4 regions of the Viridibacillus sp. NPDC096237 genome follow, and region 2 is predicted to be linked to each of the others. Evidence: riboswitches for the same ligand, from Rfam matches in the RefSeq annotation. Region 2 holds a riboswitch; each other region holds the start of a gene.

Region 1 (4,820 bases), on a different contig from region 2:
CATCTTCCCATCTTGGTTGTTTACCAAATGCTAACGCACTTAGAATCATAAGTTTTCGGAAAGCATCTTGACCAGAAATATCATTGTAAGGATCCGCTTCTGCATATCCTAGGCTTTGTGCATCTTTTAATACATCATCGAATGCTAGGCCTTCACTACGCATTTGAGTTAGTATATAGTTTGATGTACCATTCAAGATCCCTTGAATATGGTGTACGTCATTTACTCGTAAGATATTTTGCATTGTTTTGATGACAGGAACGCCACCAGCAGTTGTTGCTTCATAGCCCACTTGTACGCCATATTGTCTCGCTTTTTCTTGTAAAGATAGGCCGTGTTTAGAGAACATTACTTTGTTAGCTGTAATTACGTTACAGCCACTTTCGATTGCAAGTGCTGAATATTTGAATGCTGGCTCTTCACCAACAATCGCTTCGAATACAACTTGTAAATCTGGAATCGCTAAAATATCTTCAAAGTTATCTGTCATTAACTCTTGAGGTGCATTTGAACGAGGTTTAGTCACGTCACGCACTAAAATTTTTGCAATTTCAATATCTACTCCTAATGTCTCCTTAAACTGTTCACGCTTTTCATTTATGATATGATAAATTCCTTGCCCTACAGTACCAAATCCTAGAATTGCTACCTTTACCGCTGCCATACGATCGCCTCCAAAATAATATTGCAATCTTACACTCAATCTCCAAATTGTGTTCAAACCCCATCTAGTATTGATGGTATTGGTATCAAAATCAGATGTTAAAACTCATTGTGTAGTTCAGATTTTGTTTGTTCTTCAGCCCAACACCATATGATATTGACTTCCAATTAATTCAGAGAAAAAGATATATCGCTATTTGCTAATTATGTTGCTGTACTGCTGTATTGAACCCCTTCACAGCGTGTATGCCTCACAATCCCCTTACGAATAGTTCTTCAAATAGTGTTTAGCGATTCTATCAATCACTAATACACTGTGTTTCAATTTTTTTACTTATTGATGATTTTAGACTATTAATGAACAGATTACAAGAAAAATCTTTCGGGAGAGGACAATTGTTTTTCTAGAAAGGTCAAATTAATCCATTAATAATAACATATTAACTGTATTTTAAATTTCCAGACAAATTGTTCATAGTATAAAATATTATACTTTGAAAAGGAAAAAGGATGACATAATGCCTCTCGTCATCCCTTGTCTTGATCTTTTCTTCTTATATAAATACTTATTTTGCTACTACCGCTTCATCTACTTTTGCGAAAGCATTATCTAGAGCTGCAATAATATCTTCAATTGCTTCTAAACCAATTGATAATCGTACAAGCTCTTCAGATACTCCTGCAGCTACTAATTCTTCCGCACTTAACTGTTGGTGTGTTGTAGATGCTGGATGAATGATTAACGAACGTGCATCACCAACATTAGCTACATGGGAGAATAACTCGATATTATCAATTAATTGACGACCGGCTTCACGCCCACCTTTAATACCGAATGTTAGAACTGAACCAAAGCCATTTTTTAAATATTTCTTTGCATTTTCATGAGTTGCACTGTCTTCAAAGCCATTGAAGCTAACCCACTCTACATTTTCGTGACTACGTAGATATTCTGCAACTTTTTGTGCATTTTCATTGTGGCGTGGTACACGTAAATGTAGTGTTTCGAGACCTTGAATTAATTGGAATGCATTGTCAGGACTTAATGTTGGGCCGAAATCACGTAGTAATTGAACGCGCAGACGAGTTGCGAATGCAGCACTTGCAGCATCAACACCATAGCGAATACCATGATAAGATGCATCTGGCTCAGTATAGTCAGGGAATTTCCCTTGTGTCCAATCAAATTTTCCAGCATCAACAGCGACTCCACCGATTACTGTACCGTGTCCACCAATCCATTTTGTTGCAGAGTGCACTACAATATCTGCTCCGAACTTGATTGGATTTGAACCATATGGTGATGGGAATGTATTATCAACAATTAATGGAATCTCATTTTCATGTGCGATATTTGCCAAGGCTTCAATATCTACTACAGTTAAACTTGGATTACCGATTGTTTCCACATAAATCGCTTTTGTATTTTCTTGAATTGCTGAACGGAAATTTTCTGGATCTCTTTCATCTACAAATGAAGCTGTTATGCCATAGCGTGGTAAAGTATTGGCTAATAAATTATATGTACCGCCATATAAACTACCTGAAGCAACGATATGATCTCCAGCACGAGCAATATTTAAAATTGAGAATGAAATAGCAGCCATTCCTGAAGATAATGCTACTGCTGCTGTTCCACCTTCTAAAAGTGCAACGCGTTTTTCGAATACATCGACAGTTGGGTTCATAATACGAGAATAAATATTACCAGGTTCTTCAAGTGCAAATAGTTTTTGAGCATGCTCCGAACTATTAAAAGCGTAAGCGGTTGTACGATAAATTGGTACCGCACGTGCACCTGTTGTTGGATCTGCTACTTGGCCACCGTGTAATAATAAAGTTTCTGGACGTAAGTTAGTCATCATTTATTCCTCCTGAATGTTTTTAGATGGCAAATCGGAGGTATGATGAGGATTTTGTGGAAAAACAAAAACCCTCTTCACTAAGAAGAGGGTTGCATACGCAATTTTTCCTCCCCTTATCTGTCAGATCCGATTAAAAATCTGTAGGAATTAGCACCATTGTGAGTTCGTCACTCACCGGTTGCTGGGCATCGTAGGGCCTATCCCTCCGCCGCTCTTGATAAGAGTATTTGATTCAGTTCCATCTTGTTGACAAGTATAGAAGATATATCGAACCGATGTCAATACCTTTATTTGTCTTTTCTGAAAATTAATTTAATAGATACTCTGTTTAGTCATATAAAATTAATTTAAGTAAACTTTAAATTATGGTAGCCTAAAGAAAGTAAATATTTTCATTTCACAAAGGGGTTTCTAATTATGGTAAAAGAATTACTACGTAGTCACTCTTCTGTACGCAAATATACAGGAGAAAGTATTCCTAAAGAAGTCATTATCGATTTAATTGAAACAGCACAAATGGCGGCAAGCTCTCATTTCGTACAAGCATACAGCGTCATTTGGGTTACGGATGAAGATAAGAAGAAAAAACTTGGAGAACTTTCAAATAATGAGTTCCAGTTTGGAACAGCTGGTGCTTCGTTTTTATTTTGTGTAGATTTTAAACGACTGCAAGTTGCTGGTCAAAAAAATGGTGTAGAAATTATTGCTGATTCTGCGGAAAACGTACTTGTAGGTGTTGCAGATGTTGCACTTTTCGCTCAAAACTTCGTTATTGCTGCTGAAGACCAAGGTTATGGTATTTGTTATATTGGTGGAGCGCGTAATAATCCAAATGAAATTAGCGAATTATTCGGGCTTCCAGAATACGTTTTCCCCTTGTTCGCTATAACAATCGGTGTACCTACTAAGCGAAATGAAACAAAACCTCGTTTACCAGTACAAGCTGTACTGCATGAAAATAATTATGATGTAGAACAATATGACACATTGCTAGATGAATATGATGCAACACTGGAAGCTTACTACGCTAGTCGTGGATCAAATCGTAAAATGGCTAACTGGACAAAACAAATGGCTGACTTCTTAATAGAGCAACGTCGACCACATATCAATGAATTTTTGGCGCAAAAAGGCTTTACTTGGAAGTAATAAAGGAACCTCTAAAATTAGGGATACCTAGTTTTAGAGGTTTTTTGTATGCGTTTGACCTAATTTGCTTCATTTTATAATACTAATTATCTCTTTCACTTAATCATAAACCTATGAAAAAACCTGCCACTATGAAGTGACAGGTAGACATTTCATTTTATTCTTTTACTAATCCTTCTATTACGAGCTCTTTTACAGGTAAGAAGACTTCGCCTGAGTTGATATATTTCACTTCGACTTTGTCGCCTTCTTCTAGATAGATTGCTAGTGGTACAACTTCTGAGTTGACACTATAGTTATCTTTGTTATCTAACATAAACGACACAGTTGTGAAATCGCCATTTTTCTCTTTATAAACTCGAACAATTTTCCCTTTAATTGTCGCTTGTTCTTGTTGCGAGCTACCGTTTACAGAACCGCCACCACGGCTTAAGATCGATTTATATTGTCTTAATGCCTCATTTGGAGTTGTACCTGAAACTGAAAGCTCAGGATTAGCTGCTGAGACGATGAAATAGTTTTGTAAGAAACCATTTGAATCGAGAACTGGTGTTAACCAGCTTGCCTCACCATAGAAGTTATAGATGATTGGCATTTGACCTTGCCATTTTTTCTCAATGAATTTCTTTTCGATTATTTGTAATGCACCTTGAGAATCCATGTACGAATCTTCTTGATTTCCAGTGTAATATGTTGCCTCTCCTGTGCGACCATTTGTAAGTGAATAGCCAAGCATCGAATCGACACCTTCTTTTGGACTTGTAAAGTCTGTGAAGTAGTACATATCGCCATTCTCATCAAATATCGGGCTAACATTTGCTTCAGTTCCTTCATCTGAAGGTAATTTCACATCTTTTTTACCAAATTTACTATTCCAGAAACCATGAATATAGTTACCGAAATAGCTATTTTGGAGACTAACTGCTTCAGGAGAAATTGCGCCATCGATAAATGCTGGAACATCTTTTAATGCAAATGTTTGGGATTTACCAGTTTCAGCATCTACCATGACAATTCCTTCTGCGTCAAAGCCGTTACGAGCTGTAATGAATTTACCATATGAACGAATATAATACGGTTTACCGTCATCATCTACTTCAAGTTGCGGCTCACCGTAGAAGATTTTCGTCGGATTTTCTAAAC
Region 2 (4,820 bases):
ACCCCAAATAGTGTCATAGACCATGTCCACAATATTGGCACGTGTAACAAGGCCGATTAAACGGTGCTCTTCATCTACAACGGGAATATGTTTTAAATTTCGTTTTAAAATGCGACGTACTGAATCTTGTAATTTTGTACCATTCCGTACATAAAAAACGTCTTTTTCTACTGCTTCAGAAATGCTAGAAGTAGTATGTCGTGCTGTGGTTAAACCTTCAACATCGATATAGCCTTTTAGATGATTTTGTCCATCAACGACAAACAATGTGTCGACACGTTTTGTCACCATTAAACGAAAAGCATCATTAATACTTTTCTCTAATGTAATAGAGATTGGTTTAATCATTACATCATCAACAATTTTCGCACTTGGTTTTTCTTGTATTAAACGGTGAGAGCCGATAAATTCACGAACAAATTCATTAGCTGGGTTAGATAGGATATTGTCAGGAGTATCAAATTGGATAACTTGGCCACTATGCATAATACAAATACGGTCTGCCAACTTAATTGCTTCATCCATATCGTGCGTGACGAAAATAACAGTTTTGCCAAGACGTTGCTGTAAATCTTTCATCAAGTCTTGTAACGTGTCACGCGTAATAGGATCTAATGCACCGAATGGTTCGTCCATTAAGATGATGTCTTGGTCTGCGGCTAATGCTCGGAGCACGCCGATACGCTGTTGTTGACCACCAGATAATTGCGCGGGATATAGATTAAGATAGCTTTGGGGTAAATTAACGAGTTCTATGAGGCGTTCTGCTGTTTGATCTTTCTTTTCCTTTGACCATTTTAACAATTTAGGTACAAGTGTGATATTTTCACGAATGGTCATATGTGGCATGAGACCAATTTGTTGAATAACATATCCTATACTCCTACGTAATGCTACTGGATTCTTCTTCGATAAATCTTCCCCTTCCAAATAGATGGTACCTTTGGTCGGTTCTATCATTCTATTAATCATACGCATGGCAGTCGTTTTCCCACTGCCACTCGTACCGATAAAGGCGACAAATTCACCGCGTTCAATTTCAATATTCATATCGTCAACGGCTTTCTTTCCCCCCCTATACACTTTCGATAAATTCTCTATCTTTAGCATAAGTATTCCCCCTCAAATTTATAACCTAAGATTAGTTTACCCTCTTTTGATAAGTGATAAACCTAAAAAGTATAATAAGTTAAAAAATATTCACTAAAATGTATAATCATTAAAAATCTAACTAGAAGTTCTATATGATTTTTAATTGTAATATTAGGCACATACTACGATTCTTAATCCCTACAAAAATACTTTGTTTTTCATATTGACTTTCACTTTTATAAAAAGTAAAATAATTGAAACAATAAAATATTACTTATCACGAGAAGCTAAGGGACTGGTCCGATGAAGCTTCAGCAACCACTGTCTAACAGAATGGTGCTACTTCCAGCAAGAGAAATCTTGGCCGATAAGGGTGCATATACAACGTTAAAGCTCCCTCTTTTATAAATGGGAGATTTTTTATAGCTTCAATACATAGTAATTCTATAAGAATTATAAACTTAGAGGATATGAGGTTGATTTATTATGAAAGAGATATTTATAAGAACAGAGCTACAACGTCAATGGTTAAATAAATTGGCGTTACTAAAAGTTCAAATCGCAAAAAGTGCTGCGACTGTAGATGAATTATCTATATTCCCAAAAGAGAGTTTTAGCCAACTTCGTGAAATTGGCTATTCCGCAATTACTTTACCAAAAGAATTTGGTGGCGAAGGGTTTTCAGTTTACGATATGGTTCTTTTGCAAGAAACACTTGCTAGCTACGATGAAAACACTTCACTTTCAATGGGCTGGACTCTAGGTGTTATAGGTGAATTGTATGAGCAGAAATTATGGACAGCTGACCAGCTTAATTTCTTTGCAAATGAAGTACAAAATGGTGCTATTGTGAATCGTTCTGTAAGTGAAGCGCGCACCGGGAGCCCCACTCGTGGCGGACGTCCTGGAACAAATGCAGTTCGATCTGACAATGGATGGCTTATAAACGGACGCAAAACCTTCACAACGGCTTCCCCTGTTTTAGATTATTTTTTAACCTCTGCTTGGATTGAAGATAAACAACAAGTTGGGTTCTTCTTAATTCACAAAGATACCACTGGACTATCTATTGAAGAAACATGGGATGTAATGTCGATGCGTGGCACTTCTAGTCATGACTTAATCTTACAAAATGTTAAAGTAAGTGACTCGGATTTAGTCGAATTACCAAACCATCCGAGCGGTGGTAAAATCAATGGCTGGTTATTGCATATTCCTGCAACATATTTAGGCATAGCACAAGCAGCCCGTGATTATGCAGTTCACTTCGCAAATCACCATCAACCAAATAGCTTAAATTCACCTATATGTTCATTACCGAATGTACAGCATCTATTAGGTGAAATTGAGTTAAAGCTACAGCAATCTAGATTTGTCCTATATGGTACAGCTGAAGCTTACGATGATCCACAGCGAAGAGATTCATTGACACATGAAATTGCTGTTGCCAAACATACAGTGACTAATGCAGCCATTGATATCGTTGACAAAGCAATGCGCGTAGTAGGTGCAAAAAGTTTACAAAACTCTAATCCATTGCAACGATATTATCGCAATGTACGTGCTGGGCTACACAATCCTCCAATGGATGATATGACCATTACAAAATTGGCATTAACAGCTATTGAAGAACAGAAACAACAGAATTAGATTGTCTATTAATAATTAAAAAAAATTAAAAAGGAGATTTAAGATATGTTCAGTAAAAAATTATTAAAATTTGCAGCAGTCGGTATTACTTCAATAGCAATTTTAGCTGGTTGCTCAACAAGTGAGGCATCTGATTCCAAAGGCAAGGAAGATTCATCAAAAGTACGTACGGTGAAAGTTGCCTTTGATCAAGCTAGTAAGCCCATCTCATATATTGATGACCAGGGTAATCCAACTGGATACGATGTAGAAGTAATGAAACTAGTGGATGAATTATTACCAGATTATAAATTTGAATATGTAGGCACAACTAGTGACGACTTATTAATTGGTGTCGAACAAGGTAAATACCAAGTCGGTGTCAAAAATGCCTTTTTCACTGAAGAGCGTACAGAAAAATTCATCTATCCTAAAGAGTTCCTTGGCTTAAGTAGTGCGGGCTTGGTATTACGTAAAGAGGATGAAAATATTAAATCTCTAAAAGACTTTGCATCAGCAGGATTCTCTCTAGCACCAATTGCTGCAAATAATGCTCAATATACAGTCATTGATGAATACAATCAAAAAAATCCAGATAACAAAGTGAAACTAAAAGCTGGAGATGCTTTCACTATCGATATTGTTCAATGGGTCAATGAAGGCCGAGTAGATGGCGGTGTAATGATTGAAGGTATGTTCGATCAACAAGTTTCTGCAAAAGAAGGTGCTTATCACAAATTAGCAGATGACATTGTGTATAACGAATTTGCTGTTATTAAAACATGGCCACTGTACAATAAAAAAGAACAGAAATTTGCAGACGCATATGACAAAGCTATAAAACAAATTAAAGAAAAACAAAAAACAAATGAACTGAGCAAAAAATTCTACGATCGTGATTTATTTGAAGTACTTGAGCAAGTGGAACGTTAATTGTTTATGCATACGTAACTTCCTTAGGCTGTTGAGTCATTAAACTCAACAGCCTTTCCAATACAAAATGAAGATGGTGAGCATATGGAAAAATATTTTGATGCATCTTATATTTGGGAGTCACTCCCTATTTTACTCCCTTTTCTAAAGGTGACATTTATGATAGCAGGTCTGTCCATTTTACTAGGTTCTTTTTTTGGTTTATTGCTTACGATAGCCAAGCTGAGTAATAGTAAAATTGCTCAGAAACTCGCAAACGTTTATACAACTATCATGCGTTGTACACCTTCAATTGTGTTACTATTTCTCGTTTACTATGGTGTACCTGCCCTAGCTGAAAATTTCGGCATTAATCTGCATGATATTGATACAGCAATATTCGTTATTGTAACTTTCACACTACAATTTGCAGCAATTATATCTGAAGTAATTCGTTCATCTTATGGATCAATTGATAAGGGACAATACGAAGCTGCTGTGAGTGTTGGTCTAACGCCTTTTCAAGCGTATCGTCGTATTATTTTTCCACAAGCTTTGGTTGTAGCACTACCAAATCTCGGTAACGGAATAATCGCCTTACTACAAGAAGGTGCACTTGCGTATACAATTGGGCTAATCGATGTCGTTGGAAAAGCCAATCTCATTATCGCCAGCAATATAAATGCACATGCTCTAGAAATTTTTATCGCTTTAGCAATCATTTATTGGGTATTGTCATTAATCATTGAGAAAATCTTCTCGATACTTGAAAAATTCTTTAGTAAAGGTAAAAAAACATTAGAAACAACATAAGGAGGTACGCACATGTCTGAAGGATTAAATTATAAATTTTTGATAGATACATTTTTCGTCGCATTGTCTGGTGTACCTGTTGCGCTACTTGTGACTATTGTTTCTTTACTGGTTGCTATACCACTAGCATTTTCACTCGCTTTAACACGAATTTATCGAATACCTTTTATACAACGTCTAGCTCAGGTCTATGTATCTTTTGTGCGAGGAACACCTATTATCATTCAAATATTCATAGTTTATAGTAGTGTTCCATTGATTTTAACAGCACTATTTAAAAAATATGATATTGCTATTGATGTTTATAAAATCCATCCGATTTGGTACGCTTTTATCGTTTTTTCATTTAGTACTACCGCAATTTTAATTGAAGT
Region 3 (4,820 bases), on a different contig from region 2:
AAAAGTAAATAAAGGCTTAGATATAAATTTAATGTTAGTTGAAAAGAATGACTTCTTAGGCGGTAAAATGCTTTCTGTAGAACGTGAGGGCTTTATTTTGGAGACGGGGGCAGATTCGATTGTTGCTCGCCATGCAAGTGTTATGCCTTTAGTAGAAGACTTAGGGTTACAAGATGACCTCGTATATAATGGTACAGGTATTTCTTATATTTACACAAATAATACATTGCACGCGATTCCAGCGGACAGCGTTTTTGGCATTCCTACAAGTGTAGAGTCTCTTGAAAGTAGTACGTTAGTTTCAGCGGAAGGAAAACAAGAGGCGTTAAAAGATTTAGAGTTGCCGAACGAGCATTTTACAAAGGACAGTTCAATTGGTTCTTTCCTTGAGTATTTTTTAGGAAAAGAGCTTGTTGAAAAGCAAATTGCTCCAGTGTTATCAGGGGTCTATTCAGGGAAATTAGATACATTGACAATGGCATCGACTTTACCTTATCTACTCGATTATAAAGATCAGTATGGAAGTATTATTAAGGGGTTTGGCGCACATAAAGAGAAATTTCAAAAAGCGGCAAATAAAAAATTCATCTCTTTTAAAAATGGTTTATCTTCATTATTTAATCGTTTTGAGGAAAAGTTAACAGACGTTACAATACTAAAAGGCATTTCAACAAATGATATCGAAAAAAATGGCGATAAATATAGAATAACATTTAATAATCATGCAGCAATTGAAGCTGATTTTATCGTGTTAACAACACCCCATGATGTAACTCAAAAGCTATTAAAGGATCCAAATTTGGACGAGGACTTCAACGAATTTAGCAATGCATCACTAATTACGATTTATTTAGGTTTTAATATTCCTGATAGCCAATTACCTGCAGACGGTACAGGATTTATCGTGTCTGAAAATAGTGATGTAAAATGTAATGCTTGTACATGGACAAGTCGTAAATGGAGCCATACTTCAAAAGACGGTAAATTACTTGTACGATTATTTTATAAAAATTCAAACCCAGCTTTTGAAGAGATGAAGCATTTAAGTAAAGCAGAATTAACTAAAATCGCATTAGAGGATATTGCAAAAAGCTTAAAAATAGAAGCAGAGCCCACTGTTGTAGATGTGACAAAGTGGAATGATTTAATGCCAGTTTACCATCTTGGACATGCAAAAACAGTAGAAGCTTTATCAACTAAAATGGCTTCTTCATATGAAAATATAGTACTTGCAGGTTGCTCTTATTACGGTGTAGGTATTGGCTCTTGTATTAAAAATGGAAAAGAAACCGCAGAATCGATACTAAATAAAATACAGTAAAGAATGATCATTAGATTGGAAAGAGCTATTAGAAATAACAATTTCTTTAGCTCTTTCTTTTTGCACAAATTTTTAGTTTAAACAAATTGGAAAACTACTTGAAAGTGCTAAATGAATTGTTACTATAAAATGAATGAGTAAAAAAAGGGAAGTTTGATTATAGGTATTCTATTTTTGGTAATCGGGTTGGTTAGTATTTATTTTCTATAGACCAATCATGGGTTATTTCATCTCGCAAAAGCAACGATCGAACAACAAGACATAGAGATGGCTATAATAAACCTAGATACGTATTTATTTTGAGTAAGTAGCTGATTTAAATGTCAAAGATGTTGTCAAGGTACAATTCAATCAAAGGAAACTTAATGCAATTGGAGCTAGTAGTATACATCATGTGAATATGCGATTGCCCCATTTTATATGTGTCGAATACAAACGTAGCAGTTGGTGCAGGCACGATGAGCCAAATCAAAAGATGGGGAAAGCTAACTATGCGCTAGCTGGACATAATATGAATAATGGGAAGGCACTCTTTAGTCCTCTTACAAATGCAGAAGAAGGTATGGAAGTTTATTTGACTGACTTTTAAAAAATCTATGAATATAAAATTGAAAAAATACATATTGTACAACCGGAGCAAATTGATGTGATTGATGAAAATGAAAAAATGATAACTCTTGTTACATGTAATTATGATGGCTCTAAACGCATGATCATTCAAGGTAAACTGGTTGAAACAAAGGGTTATGATAAAGCAGAAGGTAATGAAGTTTTTTCAAATAAACAGCAACGATAGAAAGGTCAATCTTTTAATACGAAGTCTTCAAAAGTCCTCTTTTTTTGTTTTGTAGTAAAAATATACATATAATACTGAGTTTTGCTGCAATTGCGAAAATCCACTTGACGATATTCATCTCAGGGGTTATGATTCTTTTAATTATTCTAACAATTAAATAAATATTTCTTATCAAGAGAAGCTGAGGGACTGGCCCTTTGAAGCTTCAGCAACCAGCCATTTGGTCAGGTGCTAACTCCAGCGGATTTACTGATTGTCCGAAAAGATAAGAAGGAGCGAACTTCGTAATCGTCAAGCCTTCTTATTCATAAGAAGGCTTTTTTATATAGAAAGGAAGGGATTTTAATGGGATTACTTGAAAAACTACAAACACAAGTGTTAACGGCTGACGGTGCGATGGGCACTCTATTATATTCTTACGGAATCGATTATTGTTATGAGGAATTGAATATCACTAAACCTGAAGTGATTGAAAATATTCACCAACAATATATTAAAGCTGGTGCTGACATTATTCAGACTAATACATATACAGCGAATGCCATTAAATTAGAACGTTATGGTTTAGAGAGTTCAGTAAGAGAGTTTAATGAATCGGCAATCGCAATTGCAAAACGTGCTGCGGCACCAGGAGGACAATTCGTCTTAGGGACAATTGGCGGTATTCGCGGTATTCGTAAAAGTGAAGCGACACTAGATGAGATTATAGTTGCACTTGATGAGCAGGCTGGGCATCTACTGTCGGGTAATCCAGACGGTTTATTACTTGAGACGTACTATGATTTTGAAGAGCTTTCATCCGTAGTGAAGCATTTGCGCAAAGTAACAGATATACCAATCATCTCGCAAGTATCCATGCACGAGCCAGGAATTTTACAAAACGGCTTACTACTAAATGATGCACTACACCAATTAGAAGCTTTGGGTGCAGATATTATTGGAGTAAACTGCCGTTTAGGCCCCCACCATACAATCCAAGCGTTTGAAGATGTTGAATTACCATCAAAGGCATTCTTATCTGCGTATCCAAATGCAAGTCTACTAGATGTAGAAGATGGCAAAATTGTTTATGAATCAGAGGCTGATTATTTTGGTCGTGCAGGTGTTTTACTACGTGACCAAGGTGTTCGCTTAATCGGTGGGTGCTGTGGTACAACACCGAAGCATATTGAAGCGGTTAAAAAACGTATTGCGGACCTACCACCAATTGAAAATAAAATTGTAAAAAAGAAAAAAGTGGTTGAGATTAAAGAGGCGATACCAGATCATCATGAGCCACTCCATGAAAAGGCGAAAAAGGAACGTACAATTATCGTAGAGCTTGATACACCTCGCCATCTTGATACTGCCGCCTTTATAGAAGGTGCGCAAATACTTAATGCAACAGGAGTTGATGCTGTCACTATGGCTGATAATTCGTTAGCATCTCCTCGTATTAGCAACATGGCAATGGGCTCTATTTTGAAAATGCAAAATAATATTCGTTCCCTCGCCCATATTACTTGTCGTGATCGCAATCTAATTGGCTTACAATCACATTTAATGGGCCTAGATGCATTGGGCATTAATGAGATTCTTGCAGTTACTGGAGACCCTACAAAAGTAGGTGATTTCCCAGGTGCAACTAGTGTTTATGATGTTTCAAGCTTAGAGTTACTTCAGTTAATTAAACAATTGAATGAAGGGATATCATTTTCTGGTAAACCTCTTCGCAAAAAGGCTAATTTTTCTATTGCAGCTGCATTTAATCCTAACGTTCGAGTACTTGACAGAGCTGTAAAACGATTAGAAAAGAAAATTGAGTGCGGAGCAGATTATTTCATCACACAACCTGTATATACAAAAGAAAAAATAATAGAAATCTATGAAGCTACGAAACATTTAGAAACCCCTATCTTCTTAGGGATTATGCCATTAACCGGTATCCGAAATTCGGAGTTTTTACATCATGAAGTACCAGGTATTAAGCTCTCTGAGGAAGTACTTGAGAGAATGCGTGCAACAGGTGACGATAAAAACCTTGCAACTGCAGAAGGTATTGCGATTGCTAAGGAATTAATCGATACAGCTGCAGAGTTATTCAACGGCATTTATATTATTACACCATTCACTCGTTACGACATGTCGGTGGAATTGATTCACTATATTCAAGAGCTAGACAAACGGAAAGTAGGAGATCACAACTATGCTAAAACAACCAATTAAAGAACGACTCCAACAACATATTCTTATTTTAGACGGTGCGATGGGAACTATGCTCCAAAACGCTAATTTAACACCTGATGACTTTGGTGGAGATGAATATGATGGCTGTAATGAATATTTGAATATTACAAGACCTGACGTGATTGAAAATGTACACCGTGCTTATTTAGAGGCCGGTTCAGATATTATTAGTACAAATACATTTGGTGGAACACCCGTTGTATTAAATGAATATGCACTTGGTGATCAAGCATATGAAATCAACTTATTAGCAGTACAGATTGCTAAAAAAGTAGCAGATGAATTATCAACCCCTGAATGGCCACGCTATGTTGCTGGTGCAATGGGACCGACGACTAAAACCCTTTCAGTGACTGGTGGTATTACATTTGATGAGCTATTGTATGACTTTTATGTGCAAGCAAAGGCATTAATCGAAGGTGGAGCGGACTTATTATTACTTGAAACAAGTCAAGATATGCTGAATGTTAAGGCGGG
Region 4 (4,820 bases), on a different contig from region 2:
TTAAAGGAACAAAAAAGGGATGTGAAATAGCATTAATGGTGCTGAATATATTAAAATATCAAAGTGAGCATGAATTAGACAAAATAAAGATCTTTTAAACATCTTACTCATTAATTAAAGTCAAGAATAAATTGTATATAATAATAATTATTATTATCATTTTGATAGTTAAAATGAGGGTAATTGATAATGTTTTAATGATATTTGAATCTTAGTTTAATAATCTGTAGATTGGCTTTAAGAAAGGCATGTCTGGAGTTTTGGTGCTAATGAAAGTAGCTCACTATCTCAAACAGGTTCAGAGTCCAGTTATGGACACTGCTTATAGGGGGCGCAGCAATCTTATTTGGATTAGGAATTTTATTTAACAGAAGAACTAAAAAAGCATAGTAAAAGCGAGGACTATTAATTGGTTTCATACCATTAATAGTCCTTTTTTATATTGGATAAGGATAAAATATTTGATTACTACAGTATTTTATTGTTCATTTTATAATAAAAATGTAGTTGCCACAAAATCACCACATTATTTAAGTCTTATGCCTTGTCTGTTGGAAATCACTTCTTCTATGATGGTAGATAGGAAGTCGAGTAGTGACAGGAGGAACTATAGCGATGTTGAATGAGGCAATTGAATTTATAAAGATGTATTATTCGGAAACGGGACAATCTGATGAGGAGTTAGTGAGTCGCATAGCTGAAGTAGAGCATGAGATTCATGACAATGGTTTTTATGAACATACGATAGATGAACTGAAGTTTGGTGCACAAGTAGGTTGGCGCAATAGCAATAAGTGTATTGGTCGCTTATTTTGGCAAACGATGCAATTACTTGATCAGCGCGAATTAAGAGATGAGCAGGATATTTTCCACGCACTTTTAGAGCATATTGATTTTGCAACAAATGATGGTCGTATTCGTCCAACGATTACGGTTTTCTCTCAACGTGATGTAAGAGTTTGGAACCATCAATTAATTCGCTATGCAGGTTATGAAACAACTGATGGTATTGTAGGCGATCCAGATTCAGTAGCGTTTACACAAAAATGTGAGCAACTTGGCTGGCAAGGACAGGGTGGCCGTTTTGATGTGCTACCACTTGTTATTCAAGTAGAGGATAGAGCCCCACAAATATTCGATATTCCAGCTGAATATATATTAGAAGTACCGATTCGCCATCCTGAGTTTGAATGGTTTGAAGAGCTTGAGTTGAAATGGTATGCGGTTCCGATGATTTCGAATATGAAACTCGAAGTAGGTGGCATCACGTATGCGGCGGCTCCCTTTAACGGCTGGTATATGGGAACAGAAATTGGTGCGCGTAATTTAGCGGATGATTATCGTTATAATATGCTTCCAATAATTGCAGAGAAAATGGGTCTAAATACAGCATCTAATTCGACTTTATGGAAAGACCGCGCATTAGTTGAATTGAATGCAGCAGTTTTATATTCGTATAAAGAAGATGATGTGAGCATTGTAGATCACCATACAGCAGCGCAACAATTCAAGCGCTTCGAAACTAATGAGCAAATTGCAGGGCGTGACGTAACGGGAAATTGGACATGGCTTATTCCACCATTATCACCAGCTACAACGCATGTTTTCCATAAACCATATGACAATGAACGTAAAACACCGAACTATTTTTATCAAAAAGCGCCATATTAATTTAGAGAATTACAGGGAATATATTGCAATTTTTAATGGAGTGACGTATCATGATTTTTAAATACTACTAATTCAATAGGTTTTCTTATCGAGAGAGATGGAGGGACTGGCCCTGTGACATCTCAGCAACCGCTATTATAGCAAGGTGCTAATTCCTGCAAGTTGATTAAAAAACTTGATAGATGAGGAGGGACTTGTATACAAAGTCGATTTCTTGGAGTGAAATATAGAAGTCGGCTTTTTTATTATCATGAAATAAATATGTAATACTATAATGAAAAGTTCTAAGAAAAAAATTTAGCTTTAATTCATAGTAAACTAATATGAATTAAAGGGATAAATAGAATGGAGGAATATTGAATGAGTGCGATCACGCAAAAAGAATTTTTAACTACAATTTATGAAGAAATAGATCAAGGCTTTGCTGAAATTGTTGGATGGAGAAGATATTTGCATGAGCATCCTGAGCTATCTTTTGAAGAATATGAAACAGCAAAGTTTATTGCAGATAAGCTTGAGGGTTTTGGTTTAGAAGTGAAAAAAGGGATTGGTGGAAATGGTTTAATCGGAATTTTAAAAGGGGAGCAGTCTGGTAAGACAATTGCTTTAAGAGCCGATTTTGATGCATTACCAATTACAGATTTAAAAGAAGTTACTTATAAATCTCAAAAAGAAGGCGTCATGCATGCATGTGGACATGATGGGCATACAACCGCATTACTAGCGACAGCAAAAACGCTCAGTCATTACTGCAAGCATTTACATGGTAACATTATTTTCATCTTCCAGCATGCGGAGGAAAAACCACCTGGTGGTGCAAAATTCATGATTGCTGAAGATGTATTAAAGGATGTGGATTATGTTTTCGGTGCACATTTAGATTCAGGTGTTCCAGTTGGAAAAGTATCTGTTGGTGATGGCTATAGAATGGCAGCAGTAGATAAATTCGCGATTAAAATTCAAGGGCTTGGTGGACACGGTGCGAAACCACAGCAATCCATCGATTCAATCGTAATCGGTAGTGAAATAGTAAGTTCATTACAGAACATAGTCAGTCGTCGCTTAAACCCTTTTGATGCAGCGGTAGTGACAGTGGGAGTTTTCCGTGCAGGTAGTGCTTTTAACATTATCGCAGATTCGGCGATTATTGAAGGAACAGTACGTACAATGACAGAAGATGTTCGTAGTAAGGTGAAAGAGGAAATTTATGCAATTGTAAAAGGGACTACTGAATCAGCGCATGCAACGTATGGAATTGATTATTTACGTGGCTACCCAGCGCTTTATAATCACCCATTCGAAACTGCACTTGTAAAAGAGTTATTTGAAAATGAGTTCGGTGTAGAATCTGTAATAGATATCGAGCCGTCAATGGGTGCAGAAGACTTTGCCTACTTTTTAAATGAAAGGCCAGGCACTTATTTCAAAGTAGGCTCTCGTAATGACGATGAACGCACACAATTCCCGCATCATCATCCGAAATTTGATTTTGATGAAAGGGCGTTATTAATAATCGAGAAATCGTTTGTGAAAATCGTTTCACATTATTTATTTAAATAAGGGGACTTGAACATGACATTATCGTTTGATCACTTAGTACATTTTGTAGATGAACCAAAAGAAGTAATTAAGCTATTACAAAGCCAAGGAATCCATGCTGTTGAAGGTGGCGTTCATGAAGGGCGCGGAACGTATAATGCACTTAGCTACTTTGATCTAAGCTATATCGAGTATCTCGGTACATATGACAGAGCTCTAATAGCTGAGACAGAGCATTTACATCACAGTCTTATTGAAACAGTAGTAAATAATGATTTCAAAGAAGGCTTCGTAAGATTTGCAGTTCGTACATCGGATATTGAGGGGGTAGCAGAGCGTTTGAAAGAGCAAGGTCTATCTGTAAATGGACCAGTACCGATGTACAGAAAACGACCAGATGGCAGTATTATTACTTGGCAATTACTTTATGCTGGAGAAGAAAATAACACACTTCAACTACCATTCATTATTCAATGGGATGATAATGACGATAAGCGTAGAAAGGAGCAAGTTGAAAAGGGCGTCATTGGAAATCAATTAGAAAAGTTGGACTTTGCAGGCGTTACTTTTGCAGTAATAGATGCTGAAAAAACAGCTAGAAAATGGTCTCGATATTTAGGGTTAGAGGTTGCAGAAGCGTATATCGATCAGGAGTTGAATGCTATTGTCCAGGTTCTTAAGTTAGTTGGCGGTGACTTATACTTTGCTAGTCCAATTGGAGATGGTGTTGTAGCGAAATTAATAACAGAACGAGGCGAATGTCCATTCCAAGTTAATTTCTTGGGAGCTAAAGAACCTGTCACATTTGAATTATTTAACGGTCGCTATCATTTTGAGAAATAATTTATCTGATCAGTGCACTTCATAGCATGGCTTTAAGTAAATAGTAAATATAAAGACAGAGTAATTGAAAGCTATTATGGAGTGTTTGAAACTATATAATAGTTTTTTCTATGATTCATTTTACTGGGAGTGCAAGGATTACACATGCCTAACTTCTACTAGTAATACAAAAAAACTTAAAGCTATTGTAAGCTTCGAGTATGCGCTACCTTTCAGGAGCAACATAACCTTCTTTTGCAGCATGCATACCAGCGGTCATTAATAACATAACTGTAATAATGAATAGGATGATAGCTGTTGTCCAGCTATTTGTAATATCGTGGACATAACCAAATAACACAGGACCTATTGCAGCTAATAAATAACCAAATGATTGAGCGGTACCCGATAATTCTGCTGCTTCATGAGCGGTACGTGTACGAAGTGAAAAAAACATCATTGCTAAACTAAATGATGCACCACCCGCAAGTCCAAGTAAAATCATCCATAACACTGTCAATGAAGTCCATCCTGCTAAAATACCTCCGAAGCCTACTAGATAAAGAACACCGTATACAACAACAATAGGACGTTGATCTTTTCTACGTCCTGCAATAATCGGAATCATGAACGTTGCAGGCAATTGTGAAAACTGCATAAAGGAGAACATCCATCCAGCTGTATTAGCACTCATACCTTGTGACTGCAACATTTCTGGAATCCAAGTAGCAGTTGTATAGAAAATAAGAGATTGGAAGCCCATTGATAATGTAACTGTCCAAGTTAGA

Evidence for each region. A riboswitch is a leader RNA that binds a small molecule or an ion and turns the genes downstream of it on or off. The one in region 2 is predicted to bind S-adenosylmethionine.
Region 1: it holds a riboswitch for S-adenosylmethionine, as region 2 does, so the genes downstream of both, ACQKMD_RS11870 (O-acetylhomoserine aminocarboxypropyltransferase/cysteine synthase family protein) here and ACQKMD_RS15990 (acyl-CoA dehydrogenase family protein) in region 2, are expected to answer to the same signal.
Region 3: it holds a riboswitch for S-adenosylmethionine, as region 2 does, so the genes downstream of both, ACQKMD_RS15260 (bifunctional homocysteine S-methyltransferase/methylenetetrahydrofolate reductase) here and ACQKMD_RS15990 (acyl-CoA dehydrogenase family protein) in region 2, are expected to answer to the same signal.
Region 4: it holds a riboswitch for S-adenosylmethionine, as region 2 does, so the genes downstream of both, ACQKMD_RS12180 (M20 metallopeptidase family protein) here and ACQKMD_RS15990 (acyl-CoA dehydrogenase family protein) in region 2, are expected to answer to the same signal.

Annotation. Positions count from the first base shown of each region.
Region 1 is NZ_JBNNTI010000019.1:1,095-5,914, forward strand. It holds gene ACQKMD_RS11865 (homoserine dehydrogenase) at 1-664, opposite strand, end outside; gene ACQKMD_RS11870 (O-acetylhomoserine aminocarboxypropyltransferase/cysteine synthase family protein) at 1,230-2,525, opposite strand; SAM riboswitch class I at 2,639-2,752, opposite strand; gene ACQKMD_RS11875 (NADPH-dependent oxidoreductase) at 2,946-3,677, shown strand; gene ACQKMD_RS11880 (hypothetical protein) at 3,835-4,820, opposite strand, start outside.
Region 2 is NZ_JBNNTI010000032.1:14,721-19,540, reverse strand. It holds gene ACQKMD_RS15995 (betaine/proline/choline family ABC transporter ATP-binding protein) at 1-1,110, opposite strand, end outside; SAM riboswitch class I at 1,364-1,466, shown strand; gene ACQKMD_RS15990 (acyl-CoA dehydrogenase family protein) at 1,579-2,742, shown strand; gene ACQKMD_RS15985 (transporter substrate-binding domain-containing protein) at 2,788-3,654, shown strand; gene ACQKMD_RS15980 (amino acid ABC transporter permease) at 3,739-4,446, shown strand; gene ACQKMD_RS15975 (amino acid ABC transporter permease) at 4,459-4,820, shown strand, end outside.
Region 3 is NZ_JBNNTI010000029.1:32,093-36,912, reverse strand. It holds gene ACQKMD_RS15270 (protoporphyrinogen oxidase) at 1-1,321, shown strand, start outside; gene ACQKMD_RS15265 (sortase domain-containing protein) at 1,914-2,117, shown strand; SAM riboswitch class I at 2,283-2,389, shown strand; gene ACQKMD_RS15260 (bifunctional homocysteine S-methyltransferase/methylenetetrahydrofolate reductase) at 2,463-4,322, shown strand; gene metH (methionine synthase) at 4,303-4,820, shown strand, end outside.
Region 4 is NZ_JBNNTI010000019.1:65,089-69,908, reverse strand. It holds gene ACQKMD_RS12185 (nitric oxide synthase oxygenase) at 616-1,671, shown strand; SAM riboswitch class I at 1,754-1,860, shown strand; gene ACQKMD_RS12180 (M20 metallopeptidase family protein) at 2,032-3,231, shown strand; gene ACQKMD_RS12175 (VOC family protein) at 3,244-4,053, shown strand; gene ACQKMD_RS12170 (CynX/NimT family MFS transporter) at 4,259-4,820, opposite strand, start outside.